DNA from 3 places in the Kribbella sp. NPDC056861 genome. Region 3 is predicted to be linked to each of the others. Evidence: riboswitches for the same ligand, from Rfam matches in the RefSeq annotation. Region 3 holds a riboswitch; each other region holds the start of a gene.
What was found. Region 3 has a riboswitch for glycine ahead of gcvH (glycine cleavage system protein GcvH). Riboswitches for the same ligand answer to the same signal wherever they lie in the genome.
Positions count from the first base shown of each region.

Region 1: another riboswitch for glycine. It lies ahead of gcvP (aminomethyl-transferring glycine dehydrogenase); the one in region 3 lies ahead of gcvH (glycine cleavage system protein GcvH).
Region 2: another riboswitch for glycine. It lies ahead of AB0P21_RS15015 (L-serine ammonia-lyase); the one in region 3 lies ahead of gcvH (glycine cleavage system protein GcvH).

Region 1 is NZ_JBFBNQ010000001.1:857,016-860,283, forward strand. Features, by position in the region: gene gcvP (aminomethyl-transferring glycine dehydrogenase) at 1-1,637, opposite strand, end outside; glycine riboswitch at 1,708-1,806, opposite strand; gene AB0P21_RS03840 (MerR family transcriptional regulator) at 1,828-2,331, opposite strand; gene AB0P21_RS03845 (bifunctional nuclease family protein) at 2,638-3,129, opposite strand; gene AB0P21_RS03850 (MerR family transcriptional regulator) at 3,232-3,268, opposite strand, start outside.
Region 2 is NZ_JBFBNQ010000003.1:258,461-261,728, forward strand. Features, by position in the region: gene AB0P21_RS15005 (alpha/beta hydrolase) at 1-736, opposite strand, end outside; gene AB0P21_RS15010 (DUF3817 domain-containing protein) at 834-1,166, shown strand; glycine riboswitch at 1,244-1,336, shown strand; gene AB0P21_RS15015 (L-serine ammonia-lyase) at 1,414-2,787, shown strand; gene AB0P21_RS15020 (alpha/beta hydrolase) at 2,749-3,268, opposite strand, start outside.
Region 3 is NZ_JBFBNQ010000006.1:28,514-31,781, forward strand. Features, by position in the region: gene glyA (serine hydroxymethyltransferase) at 108-1,382, opposite strand; gene gcvH (glycine cleavage system protein GcvH) at 1,379-1,786, opposite strand; glycine riboswitch at 1,929-2,026, opposite strand; gene AB0P21_RS28280 (DUF3072 domain-containing protein) at 2,185-2,415, shown strand; gene AB0P21_RS28285 (LysR family transcriptional regulator) at 2,418-3,268, opposite strand, start outside.

The DNA of each region.
Region 1 (3,268 bases), on a different contig from region 3:
GCCAGCCAGCGCTCCAGCTGCCCGATCAGCTTCACGTACCCGGCGGCGTCCTCGATCGGCGCCAGCGGGTGCATGTCGGCGAACTCGGGCCAGGTGACGGCCTCCATCTCGGTGGTCGCGTTCAGCTTCATCGTGCAGGAGCCGAGCGGGATCATGCCGCGGTCGAGCGCGTAGTCGTAGTCCGACAGCTTGCGCAGGTAGCGCAGCATCGCGGTCTCGGACCGGTGCGTGTTGAAGACCGGGTGCGTCAGGTACTCCGAAGTACGGGTGACGGCCTCGGTCAGGTTGCTCCCGCCCAGCGCCGCGTCGTACGTGACACCGAAGGAGCGGCACACGCCGACCAGCGCCGAGGCGTCGGTCTTCTCGTCGCAGGAGATGCCGACGTGGTCCGCGTCGACCTGGCGCAGCCAGATGCCGGTCTGGCGGGCGTTGTCCACGACGTCGGCCGCGCGACCCGGCACGCGAGCGAGCACGGTGTCGAAGAACTGGTCGTGCACGACCTCGACGCCACCGGCCTTGAGCGAGGCGGCCAGGCTCTCCGCGTTGCGGTGCACGCGCTCGGCGATCGCCTTCAGACCCTCGGGACCGTGGTAGACGGCGTACATCGAAGCGACGACGGCGAGCAGCACCTGCGCCGTACAGATGTTGGACGTCGCCTTCTCGCGACGGATGTGCTGCTCACGGGTCTGCAGCGCCAGCCGGTACGCCGGTGCGCCGTCCGCGTCGACCGAGACACCGACCAGGCGACCCGGCAGGGAGCGCTCCAGGCCGGCGCGAACCGACATGAAGCCGGCGTGCGGGCCACCGTAGAAGAGCGGGACGCCGAAGCGCTGGGAGGAGCCGATCACGATGTCGGCGCCCGCCTCGCCCGGCGCCTCGAGCAGCGTCAGGGCGAGCAGGTCGGAGGCGACCGCGACCAGAGTCTCGCGCTCGTGAGCAGCGGCGATCAGCGGCTTCAGGTCGCGGACGACACCGCCGGAGCCGGGGTACTGGATCAGGAAGCCGAAGAAGTCGCCGTCGGGCAGGCCACCGGTGGTGTCGGCAACAACGACCTCGATGCCGAGCGCCTCCGCGCGGGTCTCGACCACGGCGATCGTCTGCGCGAAGGTGTCCGCGTCGACCAGGAAGCGGTTGCTCTTGCTTTTGCGGTTGGAGCGGTGCGCCAGCGTCATCGCCTCGGCGGCGGCGGTGCCCTCGTCCAGCAGCGACGCGTTCGCGGTCGGCAGGCCGGTCAGGTCGGAGACGACGGTCTGGAAGTTCAGCAGCGCCTCGAGGCGGCCCTGGGAGATCTCCGGCTGGTACGGCGTGTAGGCGGTGTACCAGGCCGGGTTCTCGACCAGCCGGCGGACGATCACCGAGGGGGTGAAGGTGCCGTAGTACCCCTGGCCGATCATCGAGGTGGCGACGTTGTTGCGCGCGGCGAGCTGACGCAGCTCGGTCAGCGCGTCGACCTCGGAGGCCGGCTCCGGCAACCGGAGCGGCTCGGTCGAGCGGATCGACGCCGGCACCGCGGCGTCCACCAGCGCGTCGACATCGGCGTACCCGAGGGCTTCGACCATCCGGGCGATCTCGCTGGATCGCGGCCCGATGTGACGGTCGGCGAAGACGGCCGACACCTGAGGAGTGGGATCAGTCATTGAAGAGGCTCCGTTGCTGACTATTGCCGGTGGCCTCCCCCTCTGTCACGCACGCACGCTTCAGAGTCGCCTAAGGCACTCGGTCCAGGGGCCTGAGAGGTTCCGGGGAGGAATTGCCCCTTCGGCGCCCGACCAAACAGCTCGGTCGAGACTCTCCCGAGTGCTGTGTACGGCTGAGGTAGAGCGTACCTCAGCCGGTCATCCGGGCCCGGCGACGGGCAGCGAGCTCGTCGTTGGCGTGTGAGCCGGACTCGCCTTCGTGGGCGTCGAGACGCTCGGTCGGCAGCTCGGACAGCGAACCCTCGACCTCCCGCCAGACTCCACCGAGGGCGATCCCAAAGACTCCCTGGCCGCCGGCCAGTAAGTCGATCACCTCGTCGGGCGAGGTGCACATGTAGACCGAGGCGCCGTCGCTCATCAGCGTGATCTGGGTCAGGTCATCGATTCCACGTTTGCTCAGGTGGGCAATGGCACTGCGGATCTGCTGCAGCGAGATGCCCGCGTCGAGCAGCCGCTTGATCACCTTGAGCAACAGCACGTCGCGGAAGCCGTACAGCCGCTGGGTGCCGGAGCCGGTGGCCGGGCGCACGGACGGGGAAACCAGTCCGGTGCGGGCCCAGTAGTCGAGCTGACGGTACGTAATGCCCGCCGCGGAGCACGCGGTCGGGCCGCGGAAACCGACGTCATCGGGCATCGGCGACAGATCGTCGTCGAAGAGCAGACCCTGTACGCCGGCGCTGGCGGCCGCCTCGGCGTGTGCTTCGGACGTCGACTGCGCCGTCAGATCAGTGTCGCCGGTGCGTGTCACGCCTGAGCCTCCCTGGGTACCGACTGGAACGGATCACATCCGTGGAGTTACAAGGCCCCACGACTCCTTCAAGGTAAGCCGCCGCTCAGGCCGGGTCAACGACTGCCGCCCCGAGCCGGATGCGTGTCGCGATTCCGTGACGAATCGTTACCTTTCCGGCCTTGTACCAGTATTGGGCAGGTCGGGCGACGCTCAGCTCTTGTCGAAGTCCTCGGGCGTCACGTGATCGAGGAACTCGCGGAAGCGTTCGACCTCTTCCTCCTCGACCACCTCCTCGTCCTCGTTCTCGCTGTCCGGGACCGGGATGCCGGCCTCGGCCAGGATCTCCTCGGTACAGAACACCGGCGTGCCGGTGCGCAGCGCGAGCGCGATCGAGTCCGACGGGCGGGCGGAGATCTCGGTCTTGTCGTCGAAGACCAGGATCGCCTCGAACACGCCGTCGGTCAGGTTCACGATCCGGACCTGGCTGAGGGTGTGCCCGAGCACCCGGATGGTCTCTGCGAACAGATCATGGGTCAGCGGGCGGGGTGGCTCCATCCCCTGCTGGGCGAACGCGATGGCGCTCGCCTCGGCCGCGCCGATCCAGATCGGCAGGTACCGCTCTCCGCCGACCTCCCGGAGCAGCACGATCGGCTGACTCGAGGGCATCTCAACCCGGACTCCGACCACGTCGACTTCGCGCACACCTTCAGCCTACTCTGCGGGCCAGGCCGGGGCTGCCCCGACGTGGCCCGGCGGCCCGGCGGTGGCCCGTGGTACGGGGTAACCACGCCACGCAGTACGGCGTCAGCGACCGAGCCGCGAGCGGACCAGTGCCGCATGC
Region 2 (3,268 bases), on a different contig from region 3:
GGTCGTCGAGCCAACGGCCGGTGGTGGTGTCACCGTGGTCGAAGACGCTCTCCAGGACCAGCGCGCGCAGCCGGTGCGGGTACCTCTCGGCGTACTGCTGGCCGAGCAGGGTGCCGTACGAGCTGCCGTGGAAGGTGAGCTTCGGTTCGCCCAGCGCCACCCGGATCGCCTCGACGTCCCGCACGGACTGCAGAGTGTCGACGTGGTCGTAGAGCGGACCGGTGTTGGCGCGGCAGTCCTTCGCCAGCGCGCGGTTGTAGCGGATCGTCTCGGTGAAGGCCTTCGGGCCGGCGATCAGCGGTGAGGGCTGCTGGGCGAGCAGGGCGGCCGAGCAGACGATCGGGTTGCTGCGCGCGATGCCGCGGGGATCGAAGCTGACGATGTCGAAGTTGTCCTGCAGGGTCTTGGTGAAGCGGCTCATTCCGGTGCGGATCCGGTCGACGCCGGAGTCGCCGGGGCCGCCGGGAGCGAAGAAGAGCGTGCCGACGGGGACTTTCGCCGTACGGCGGGCGAGGGCGAGGCCGAATTTCGGGCCGTTCGGGTGGTTCCAGTCGACGGGGACCTGCAAGGTGGCGCACTGCGAACCGCGCACCACCTCCGGGTCTTCGGTGGGCTTGACCTCGCAGTCGGTCCACTGCAAGGGATCCGGGGTGGCAACGGCAGCGGCCGGCAAGGCGACCAGGCCGGCCAGAACCAGGCCGGTGATCGCACCCCAGGTGGTGCTTCTGAGCATCATCCCCCGATCCTCGGCAACCGCCTTCCAGCGCGCATCCGGGGTCACCCCGGCCCGAACCCCCGGCCGGCTTGGGGGACTTGTTAGGGTCACTGATCTGATGACTGAGACGACTGCTGCCACCGAGGCCCCGGCCGGATCGAAGCATGCGACGGTGTTCCGCGCGGTGGCGATCGCCGAGGCGATCTCCTGGACCGGACTGCTGATCGGGATGCTGTTCAAGTACGTGCTGTCCGACAACGAGATCGGCGTCAGGATCTTCGGCCCGATCCACGGCACGATCTTCGTCGGCTACGTGCTGACCGTGCTCGCGGTCCGCAAACAGCTGCGCTGGAGCGTCCCGGTCACGCTGGCGGCACTCGCGGCCAGCGTCCCGCCGCTGTTCACCTGGTTCTTCGAGCTGTGGGCGCAGCGCACCGGCCGGCTGGCCTGAAGTTCACCCGCTGCTGGATTGACGCGCGCCGCCGGTGCGCCGTACCGTCGCGGCGAGTGACAAAATCAGCAGCCGCATGAACCCGTGCGGGAGAGACCCGGGCCTGACCCGGGCGCCGTAGGAGCAACTCTCCCCAAGAATCTCTCAGGCACCTTCACCGTACGGGCGAGGCACCTCTGGAAGGCACACTGCCTGACAGAGCGGGGAGGCATACCAATCGGTCAATGACGACCAGGAGGCCTCCAGCATGGCGATCAGTGTGTTCGATCTGTTCAGTATCGGGATCGGTCCGTCGAGTTCCCACACGGTGGGACCGATGCGAGCCGCCCGGACCTTCGCGCTCGGTCTGGTCGAGGACGGTCTGCTCGACCGCACCGCGGCCGTCGAGTCGCAACTCTTCGGTTCCCTCGGGGCGACCGGCCACGGGCACGGCAGCAACAAGGCGGTGATGCTCGGGCTGGAGGGTGAGGATCCGGAGACGGTCGACACCCGCACGGTCGAGAGCCGGGTCGCCGCGATCCGCGAGGCCGGCCGGCTGCGGTTGGCCGGGCAGCGCGAGATCGTCTTCGACGAGAACAACCAGCTCATCATGCACCGCCGCAAGGCACTGCCCTACCACCCGAACGGGATGACGTTCCTGGCCCGCTCGGCCGACGGCGAGGTACTGCGGGAGCGCACCTACTACTCGGTCGGCGGCGGCTTCGTGGTCGACGAGAACGCCGCGGCCGGCGACCGGATCGTCGCGGACCGGACGCCACTGAAGTACCCGTTCCTGTCCGGCGACGCGCTGCTCGACCGGTGCCGCGAGTCGGGACTGTCGATCAGCGAGGTGATGCTGGTCAACGAGCAGGCCTGGCGGACCGAGCCGGAGATCCGCGAGGGGCTGCTGCACATCTGGCAAGTGATGCAGGACTGCGTCGAGGAGGGCTGCGAGACCGAGGGCACGCTGCCGGGCGGGCTGAAGGTGCCGCGCCGCGCGCACGCGCTGCACCACAAGCTGAGTAACGACAAGTGGTCGGTCGACCCGCTCAAGGTGATGGACTGGGTCAACCTGTTCGCCCTCGCGGTGAACGAGCAGAACGCGTCCGGCGGCCGGATCGTCACCGCCCCGACGAACGGCGCCGCGGGCATCATTCCGGCGGTGCTGCACTACTACCGCCGGTTCGTGCCGGGGGCAACCGAGGACGGCGTGGTCCGGTTCCTGCTGGCCGCTGCCGCGATCGGCGTTCTCTACAAGGAGAACGCGTCGATCTCCGGCGCCGAGGTGGGCTGCCAGGGCGAGGTCGGCTCGGCCTGCTCGATGGCCGCCGCCGGGCTGTGCGAAGTACTGGGTGGGACGCCCGAGCAGGTCGAGAACGCGGCCGAGATCGCGATGGAGCACAACCTCGGGCTGACCTGCGACCCGGTCGGCGGACTCGTTCAGATCCCTTGTATCGAACGCAACGCGATGGCCTCGATGAAGGCGATCAACGCCGCCCGGATGGCGATGCACGGCGACGGCGTGCACGTGGTCTCGCTGGACAAGGTGATCAAGACGATGCGCGAGACCGGCGCGGACATGAAGGTCAAGTACAAGGAGACGTCACGAGGCGGCCTGGCCGTGAACGTGATCGAGTGCTGACGGATCCTCGACCTGCGCGTTGTGCCCGAGCCCGGGCAACGTGACGACCTGATCGTGCAGGGCAGCCAGTTCGGCGTCGGTGCTCATCGGATCGAGTTCACCCCGCGCCAGTACGACGTCCGCCTGGCTGCCCGCGATCAGTTCCGCCATCCGCGGCGCGCCGACCCCGAACGTGCCCGGATCCATCGCGAGCCGCCACCGCCCGTCGACCTCGCGCAGCCCGTGCCCGACGACCGGTCCGGCCGGATCGACCAGCCCTTGCAGCCCTGACACCTTGAGGAACCGCGCCGCGGCTTCGTCCCTGCTGTCGAACCAGGCCACGGGTTTCTGAGCCAACGCGCCCGCCCGGCCGAGGTCGTCGTCCGACCAGCTGACCTTGACGCCCAACGCGACCACCCGATCAACCTGTACGCCGTACCGCCCGCTGGCCAGCTCGAGCGCGATCACCCCGCCCAGTGAGTGCCCGACGATCACCAGCTCA
Region 3 (3,268 bases):
AGCGGCCGGCACCTCACCGTACGTACACGGCGAAGCCTCACCCGGACCAGGTTTAGTTGCAGTACCCAACGATAAGCCCGGCCGCTCACCCCGCCCCCGCGGGGGGCTCAGCTCAGCGAGGAGTACAGCGGGTACGCCGCCGCCAGCGTGGCGACCGCTTGCCGCAGTACGGCGGAGCGGTGGTCGTCGAAGTCGGGAAGCAGCGCCCGGGCGATGATCTCCGCGACTTCCTCGAAGGCGGGTTCGGTGAAGCCGCGGCTGGCCAGCGCCGGGGTGCCGATCCGTAGTCCCGAGGTGACCATCGGCGGCCGCGGGTCGAACGGCACCGCGTTGCGGTTCACCGTGATGCCGATCTGGTGCAACCGGTCCTCGGCCTGCTGACCGTCCAACTCGGAATCACGCAGATCAGCCAGCACCAGGTGTACATCGGTCCCGCCCGAAACCACCGTGACTCCGGCCTCCCGCAGATCATCGGCCAGCAGCCGATCAGCGAGGATTCGAGCCCCCGCGAGCGTGCGCTTCTGCCGTTCCTGGAACTCCGCGCTCGCCGCGAGCTTGAAGCCGACCGCCTTCGCCGCGATCACGTGCTCCAGCGGACCGCCCTGCTGACCGGGGAAGACCGCACTGTTGATCTTCTTGGACAGGTCGGCGTCGTTGGTGAGGATCACACCGCCCCGCGGACCGCCGAGCGTCTTGTGCGTAGTGGTCGTCGTGGCGTGCGCGAACGGCACCGGATTCGGATGTACTCCGGCCGCGACCAGGCCAGCGAAGTGCGCCATGTCGACCATCAGGTACGCCGAGACCGAGTCCGCGATCCGGCGGAACTCCGCGAAGTCCAGCACTCTCGGGTACGCCGACCAGCCGGCCACGATCAGGGCCGGCCGGTGCTCCTTCGCCAGCCGCTCGACCTCGGCCATGTCGACCCGGTGATCGTCGGCGCTCACGTGGTACGGCACCACGTCGTACAGGCGGCCGGAGAAGTTGAGGCGCATCCCGTGGGTGAGGTGACCACCGTGGGCGAGGTCGAGGCCCATGATCGTCTGCCCGGGCTGGATCAAGGCGCTCATCGCCGCGGCGTTGGCGGACGCGCCGGAGTGCGGCTGGACGTTGGCGAAGCCGGCGCCGAAGAGTTCCTTGACCCGGCTCTGGGCGAGGCGTTCGATCACGTCGATGTGCTCACAGCCGCCGTAGTACCGGCGGCCAGGGTAGCCCTCGGCGTACTTGTTGGTGGCGACCGAGCCCTGCGCCTGCATCACGGCCAGCGGGGCGAAGTTCTCCGAGGCGATCATCTCCAGGGTGCTCTGCTGGCGGACCAGCTCGGCCTCCAGCGCGGCGGCGATCTCGGGGTCGAACTCGGTGAGTGAGGTCTCCAGCACGGTCATTCCCCCCGCTCGATCAGTTCGGCGTACGCGGTGGCGTCGAGCAGGTCGCCGAGCTCCTCGGTCAGCCGCAGCTTGACCAGCCAGCCGGCGCCGAACGGGTCGGCGTTCAGCAGCCCCGGCTCGTCGACCGCGGCCTCGTTGACCTCGGCAACCTCTCCGCAGGCGGGGGTGTGCAGGTCGCCGACCGACTTGGTCGACTCGATCTCGCCGAAGACGGCGCCGGCGGTGAGCACCGTGCCGACCGGCGGCAGATCGAGGAAGATGATGTCGCCGAGCGCCTCGGCGGCGAACGCGGTCACCCCGATCACGACCAGGCCGTCGGCTTCGAGGCGTAACCACTCGTGGGCAGGGGTGTAGCGGAACCGGTCGTCGTCGGGCAGCGAACCGGCAGGACTCTGGGGCATGAGGAGGCTCTTTTCCCCCGGCCACGGCCGGGATGGTGGGCCTCCCCGCTCTGTCATCGATACCTGAGAGCTTCACCGCCGATCAGGCGATTTGCACCGTGGGTGCGGGATCGAAACCTCGGTCCCGGCTTTCCAGAGTCGCCTCTTCCGAGCGGTATCGGGGCCTGAGAGATTCTGGGGAGAGTTGCTCCTCCGGCGTCCCCTCACCTCGTGCGGCGGGGACTCTCCCGCCCGGTGTCGACGGCGCGGTCTTGAGTTGTCGAGCCCGAGAGTAGGCGATGCCCGACGGCTTGTCGAGGTGCTCGATTTCACTTGCGAGCCGGCCGAACCGCGCCGCGCTTAGCCGTCGGCCCGCTGGGTACCGGGCACCCACTGACCTACAAACGAGCAGTTGTTCGATGAGCGGGAGTGACCTGATGAGCACCCACGACGAAGTACAGCCGATTGCCGACAAGGACCCGGAGGACTGGACCACGGGCGACGAGCCGATGACCGGCCCGCAGGCGTCGTACCTGAGCACCCTCGCGCAGGAAGCCGGCGAGGAAGCACCGAGCGGCGAGCTGACGAAGGCAGAGGCGTCCAAGCTGATCGACGAACTGCAGGCCCGCACCGGCCGCGGCCAGAGCTGAGCTCAGCTGAAGGCCTGGACCAATACGTCCAGGCACGGCGGCGCCGGAGCATCCCGTACGACGAGTTGCCCGGTCACCGTCATCGGCGGCGCGAACGGCCCCATCCACAAGGCGCCGTCGGCCGTGTCGCAAGCGTTGCCATAGACAACCATCCAGGCCGGTGACCCGTTGGTCATCTCGACGACGGCATCCTCGAAGGTGTCCACCGGGCGCCCGGCCACTGGTTCGAAACCGGCTTCGCGGCAGGCCAGCAGGAGGCGGTCGGTCAGCGCCGGATCCTCCGGTCTGGGCGGCAGCCGCAACGGCAATTCGGCGAGGTCGGCAAGCTTCACCCCACCGTCATCACGGAAGGCAGCGGGCAGCAGCACCGACAGCGGCTCCTCCCACAGCGGAACAGCCCGTACGCCGCCCGCCGCCACCGGCCCGCGCACGAAGGCAACATCCAGCTCGCCCGTCCGCACCGCCTCGATCTGCTCGGCCGGTGGTCGCGAGCTGACCTTGATCTCGATCCCCGGCGCGGCTGCCCGCAATGCCGACAGACCGCGATCCAACCGCTCGCGTAGCCCCGCGCTCGACCCGATCCGGAACACACCAGCCTGTCCCGCAGCCAACTCGGCCGCCACCTCGGTCGCGCGATCCGCTGCGGCCAGCACCGCTCTGGCTTCGCGCAGCATCCGCTCGCCGTCGCCGGTCAGCGTGACCCGTCGCGAGGTCCGGTCGAGCAGCCGCAGACCGAGTTCGCGTTCGAGCCGGGCAACCTGCTGACTCACGGCCGGCTGGACGATGGCGAGCCGCTCGGCAGCCTTGCCGAAGTGCAGTTCCTCGGCCACGGTGACGAAGTACCGGAGTTGCC